One region of the Pseudomonas sp. UTLPPB19802 genome, then DNA from elsewhere that is predicted to be linked to it. Evidence: predicted binding sites of a transcription regulator. Region 1 holds the regulator's gene; the other holds the start of a gene.
What was found. The regulator sigma-54, encoded in region 1, starts transcription at its own class of promoters, with help from an activator protein. The targets are predictions, from matches to a motif close to ANTGGCATNNANNTTGCTNT.

Region 1 (3,207 bases):
CAGCTTGTCGGTCAGCAGGTCGATGGCTGCATACATGTCGTCATGTTCTGCGTTGGCGACCACCTCACCGCCGTGGATATGCAAAGTGGCTTCGATTTTCTGCTTCAGTTTTTCGACGGCCATTGTCACCTGTACATTGGTGATCTTGTCGAAGTGGCGTTCCAATCGGTCGAGCTTCTCGCCGATATAGGCACGCAGTGGTTCGGTCACTTCCAGTTGGTGTCCACTGATGTTGACTTGCATACAGCTTCTCCTTCGTTGCCAGTGCATAAAGCGGCAAGCCTGGTGGCTTGCCACTGGAACGCTGTGGCACGCCCGGCGGTTACATCAACCGCTTCCGTTCGCTGGAAGGCGCGATCCCGAGGGACTCGCGGTACTTGGCGACGGTACGACGGGCGACCTGAATGCCTTGTGCCTCCAGTAAACCAGCGATCTTGCTGTCGCTCAACGGCTTTTTCTGATTTTCCGCTGCAACCAGTTTCTTGATGATCGCGCGGATCGCCGTGGACGAGCATTCGCCGCCTTCGGAGGTGCTGACGTGGCTCGAGAAAAAGTATTTCAGTTCGTAGATGCCGCGCGGGGTATGCATGAATTTCTGGGTGGTAACCCGGGAAATGGTCGACTCGTGCATGCCCACGGCTTCGGCGATGTCATGCAGCACCAGCGGCTTCATCGCTTCGTCGCCATATTCCAGGAAGCCGCGCTGATGCTCGACGATCTGGGTGGCAACTTTCATCAGCGTCTCGTTGCGGCTCTGCAGGCTCTTGATGAACCAGCGCGCCTCCTGCAACTGGTTGCGCATGAAGGTGTTGTCGGCGCTAGTGTCGGCGCGGCGGACAAAGCCGGCATACTGCGGGTTGACCCGCAGGCGTGGCACCGACTCCTGGTTCAGTTCCACCAGCCAGCGCTCATTGTCCTTGCGCACGATCACGTCGGGCACCACGTATTCGGCCTCGGTCGACTCGATCTGCGAGCCGGGGCGCGGGTTGAGGCTCTGCACCAGCTCGATGACCTGGCGCAGTTCGTCCTCCTTGAGCTTCATGCGCCGCATCAGCTGGCTATAGTCGCGGCTGCCGAGCAGGTCGATAAAGTCGGTGACCAGGCGCTTGGCCTCGTTCAGCCAAGGGGTCTTGGCCGGCAGTTGGCGCAGTTGCAGCAGCAGGCATTCGCCGAGGTTGCGTGCGCCGATGCCGGCGGGCTCGAACTGCTGGATACGGTGCAGGACGGCTTCGATCTCGTCGAGCTCGATGTCCAGTTCCGGGTCGAATGCCTCGAGAATCTCCTCGAGCGTCTCGTCCAGGTAGCCCTGGTTGTTGATGCAGTCGATCAGGGTCACGGCGATCAGGCGATCGGTGTCGGACATTGGTGCCAGGTTCAATTGCCACAGCAGGTGGCTTTGCAGGCTTTCACCGGCGGACGTGCGGGTGGTGAAGTCCCACTCGTCATCATCGTTGCTGGGCAGGCTGCTGGCGCTGGTCTGGTAGACGTCTTCCCAGGCGGTGTCGACCGGGAGTTCGTTGGGAATGCGTTCGCTCCACTCGCCTTCGTCGATGTTGTCGACTGTCGGTGCAGCTTCCTGCTGATAGGAAGTTTCCGGAGCGTCGGGAGTGGTCTTCTGCTCGGCGTTGTCGGCCATTGGATCGCTGTTGTCGAAGTCGTCGCCTTCTTCCTGGCGCTCGAGCATCGGGTTGGATTCCAGGGCCTCCTGGATTTCCTGCTGAAGATCCAGGGTCGACAATTGGAGCAGTCGGATGGCCTGTTGCAGCTGCGGTGTCATCGTCAGCTGCTGGCCCATTTTCAGGACGAGCGATGGTTTCATGGCAGGGGCTTAACACCTTATTCGCCGGCGCGCATGCGCCATCCACTACAGGGCGCCGGAACGCCAAACATAAGCAAATTATATGCCTGAAACCGGAGTGTTTGCCTAGAGCGCTGTAACAATAAAACAGTGGTTTTTATCGAACATCGATGCGCTCCGGGCGGGTATTGGGCATCCCGATACTTACAGGCGGAACTCGTGGCCCAGGTAGACTTCCTTGACCAGTTCGTTGGCCAGGATGGTGTCCGAATCGCCTTCGGCGATCAGTTGTCCATCATTGACGATATAGGCGGTTTCGCAGATGTCCAGGGTCTCGCGGACGTTGTGGTCGGTGATCAGTACACCGATGCCCTTGGCCTTGAGGTGATGGATGATCTGCTTGATATCGCCCACGGAGATCGGGTCGACACCGGCGAATGGTTCGTCCAGCAGGATGAACTTCGGTGCGGTGGCCAAGGCGCGGGCGATTTCCACGCGACGGCGTTCACCACCGGACAGGCTCATGCCGAGGTTGTCGCGGATGTGGCTGATATGGAATTCCTGCAGCAGGCTTTCCAGCTCCTTGCGACGGCCGGCCTTGTCGAGGTCCTTGCGGGTCTCGAGGATCGCCATGATGTTGTCGGCCACCGACAGCTTGCGGAAAATCGAGGCTTCCTGCGGCAGGTAGCCGATCCCGGCACGGGCACGACCGTGCATCGGCTGGTGGCTGACGTCCTGGTCGTCGATCAGGACGCGGCCCTGATCGGCCTGGACCAGGCCAACGATCATGTAGAAACAGGTGGTCTTGCCGGCACCGTTGGGGCCGAGCAGGCCGACGATCTGTCCGCTTTCGATCGACAGGCTGACGTCACGCACCACCTGGCGACTCTTGTAGGCCTTGGCCAGATGCTGGGCTTTCAAAATTGCCATTACTGGGCCTTGTGCTCGTCGGTTTTCTTTTTCGGCTGGATCACCATGTCGATTCGCTGGCGCGGCGTGGTGATCGGGGTGCCGTTGGCGCGGCCGGCGGTAGCCACCTGCTTGACCGTGTCGTAGACGATTTTCTCGCCTTCGGTGGTGTTGCCGTCGTTGATCACCTTGGCCTGGTCGAGCAGGATGACGCGGTTCTGCTGGGCGTGGTACTGGATGGTCTTGCCATAGCCCTTGACCGGCTGCGGGTCGGTAGCTTTCTGCTTCTGCTCGAAATAGGCCGGGCTGCCGACTGAGGTGACCACGTCGATGGCGCCGTCCTTGGTTCGGGTCAGCGTCACGGTGTTGCCCTTAACGATCATCGAACCTTGAGTGATGATGACGTCGCCCTTGTAGGTGGCAATGCCTTGCTTGTCATCCAGTTGAGCGTCGTCAGCCTGAATGCGGATGGGCTGTTCGCTGTCGTTCGGCAGAGCCCA
Region 2 (3,207 bases), 580 kb from region 1:
GCTCGTACTCCAGTGGGTGTACGAAGGTACGTACCTTGATTTCTTCTTCGCTCTTCAGCTCGATATAGGCATCGATGAAGTCGTCGCTGAACACGCCGCCCTTGGTCAGGAACGCACGGCCCTTGTCCAGTTCTTCCAGGGCTTCTTTCAGGCTACCGCAAACCTGTGGGATTTCCTTGGCCTCTTCAGGCGGCAGGTCGTACAGGTTCTTGTCGGCAGCGTCGCCTGGGTGGATCTTGTTCTGGATACCGTCCAGGCCCGCCATCATCAGGGCAGCGAAGGCCAGGTATGGGTTGGCAGCCGGGTCCGGGAAACGAGCTTCGATACGACGAGCCTTGGGGCTGTTGACGTAAGGAATGCGGATCGAGGCGGAACGGTTGCGAGCCGAGTAGGCCAGCATTACTGGAGCTTCGAAGCCTGGGACCAGACGCTTGTAGGAGTTGGTCGAAGGGTTGGTGAAGCCGTTCAGGGCCTTGCCGTGCTTGATGATACCGCCGATGAAGTACAGGGCGGTGTCGGACAGGCCGGCATAACCTTCGCCAGAGAAGGTGTTCTTGCCTTCCTTGGAGATGGAAACGTGAACGTGCATGCCCGAGCCGTTGTCGCCGTACAGTGGCTTCGGCATGAAGGTAGCGGTGCGGCCGTAGGCGTCAGCCACGTTGTGCACGACATACTTCAGGGTCTGGACTTCGTCAGCCTTGGCAACCAGGGTGTTGAACTTCACACCGATTTCGTTCTGGCCGGCAGTCGCCACTTCGTGGTGGTGAACTTCGACGGTCTGGCCCATTTCTTCCAGCGCGTTGCACATGGAAGTACGGATTTCGTGGTCGTGGTCGAACGGTGGAACCGGGAAGTAGCCGCCTTTCACGCCTGGACGGTGGCCCTTGTTGCCGCCTTCCACGTCCTGGTCGGACATCCACGAACCCTGTTCGGAGAAGATCTTGAACATCGAACCGGAAATGTCGGACTTGAATTTCACCGAGTCGAAGATGAAGAACTCAGGCTCAGGACCGAAGAAGGCGGTGTCGCCGATACCGGTGGACTTCAGGTATTCCTCGGCGCGACGGGCGATTGCACGTGGGTCGCGGTCGTAGCCCTGCATGGTCGAAGGTTCGATCACGTCGCAGACCAGGATCAGGGTCGGCTCTTCGGTGAACGGGTCGAGCACGGCGGTGCTGTCGTCCGGCATCAGGATCATGTCGGAGGCTTCGATGCCTTTCCAGCCAGCGATGGAGGAGCCATCGAACATCTTGCCGATTTCGAAGAAATCGTCGTCCAGCGCATCGCGAGCCGGCATGGTCACGTGGTGCTGAGTACCTTTGGTGTCCGTGAAGCGCAGATCAATCCATTTAACGTCATGATCTTTGATGAGTTGAACCGACTTCGACATGGTGTCCTCCGGGTGGCTTCGGGCTGGGTGTTGGAGTAGCCCTGAAATAGTAGTGATGCCGGCGCGAATACTCGGCCAAGGCAACCTGCCTCACAAGGGAGCAAATTGCATGCCAGTGCCCCGTCATGGGTTTTTTGCCCCAATCTCAAGCGTTCCAGCCAGCATAGGAGAATTTCAGGGCGCATATCGCACCTTTGTGGTGCCAAAAAATGTCAATACGACCCTTTTTGGTGCGATGAAAACCGTCTGTACAATAACTGGTCAAACCTTGAGCAATTTCCGCTATAATCCGCGCCCCACTTTTTCGGCCGGCCCGTCGCGCGCTGTTTTCATGAAACTAATCGTAAAAGTCTTCCCCGAAATCACCATCAAGAGCCGTCCGGTGCGGACGCGCTTCATTCGTCAGTTGGCGAAGAACATCCGTGCCGTGCTCAAGGACCTGGACCCGGCCGTGGTGGTGAATGGCGTGTGGGACAACCTCGAGCTGGAAACCGCGCTGACCGATCCGAAGGCGTTGCACGAGTTCAAGGAGCGCCTGTGCTGCACGCCGGGTATCGCGCACCTGCTGCAGGTCGACGAATACCCGCTGGGCGACTTCGACGACATCACCGCCAAATGCCTGCAGCACTACGCTGATGTGCTGCCGGGCAAGATCTTCTCGGTGCGTTGCAAGCGCGGTGGCAAGCACAGCTTCAGTTCGATGGATGTCGAAAAGCACGTTGGCAGTCGCCTGCGGCGTGAATGCGGCGCGGCGGGGATTTCCCTGAAGGATCCGGAAATCGAGGTGCGGATCGAGATTCGCGACCAGCGGTTGTTCGTCATCCACGGCCAGCACGAAGGCCTCGGCGGTTTCCCGCTGGGCTCGGTGGAGCAGACCGTGACGCTGATGTCCGGTGGCTTCGACTCCACCGTGGCCGCCTACCAGATGATGCGTCGCGGCCTGATGACCCACTTCTGCTTCTTCAACCTGGGTGGCCGCGCCCACGAGCTGGGGGTGATGGAAGTCGCCCACTACCTGTGGAAGAAGTACGGCAGCTCCCATCGCGTGCTGTTCATCAGCGTGCCGTTCGAGGAAGTGCTGGGAGAAATTCTCGGTAAAGTCGATAACGGTCATATGGGCGTAGTATTGAAGCGTATGATGTTGCGGGCGGCTTCGGCGATGGCTGAGCGGCTGCACATCGACGCGCTGGTCACCGGCGAGGCGATTTCCCAGGTGTCCAGCCAGACGCTGCCGAACCTGTCGGTGATCGACTGCGTGACCGACAAGCTGGTGATCCGCCCGCTGATCGCCAGCCACAAGCAGGACATCATCGACCTGGCCGACCAGATCGGTACCGGCAACTTCGCCCGGCACATGCCTGAGTACTGCGGGGTGATTTCGGTCAATCCCAAGACCAACGCCAAGCGCTACCGCGTGGAGCACGAAGAGAAAGAATTCGACATGGCGATCCTCGAGCGTGCGCTCGAGCGCGCCAAGCTGGTCTCGATCGATCATGTGATCGACGAACTGGGCCAGGATCTGCAGATCGAAGAAGTCAGCGAGGCGCTGGCGGGCCATATCGTCATCGACATCCGTCACCCGGATGCCCAGGACGATGAGCCGCTGGAACTGGCTGGCATCGAGGTACAAACGATGCCGTTCTATGCACTGAATGCTCGTTTCAAGGAACTGGACCCTACTCGCCAGTACCTGTTGTATTGCGACAAAGGCGTGATGAGTCGCCTGCATGCCCACCATTTGCTCAGTGAGGGGCATGCCAATGTGCGCGTTTATCGACCGAGCTAAGTGCCCGGGGCTGTTTGCCTGTGGCCTGCGT

Region 2: a site for sigma-54 is predicted at 1,488-1,507, ahead of glnA (type I glutamate--ammonia ligase). Genes of this name have one in related genera too.

What each region holds. Positions count from the first base shown of each region.
Region 1 is NZ_AP048545.1:7,168,431-7,171,637, reverse strand. Features, by position in the region: gene hpf (ribosome hibernation-promoting factor, HPF/YfiA family) at 1-243, opposite strand, end outside; gene AC6I6U_RS31715 (RNA polymerase factor sigma-54) at 323-1,819, opposite strand; gene lptB (LPS export ABC transporter ATP-binding protein) at 2,003-2,728, opposite strand; gene lptA (lipopolysaccharide transport periplasmic protein LptA) at 2,728-3,207, opposite strand, start outside.
Region 2 is NZ_AP048545.1:353,472-356,678, reverse strand. Features, by position in the region: gene glnA (type I glutamate--ammonia ligase) at 1-1,390, opposite strand, end outside; gene thiI (tRNA uracil 4-sulfurtransferase ThiI) at 1,722-3,176, shown strand.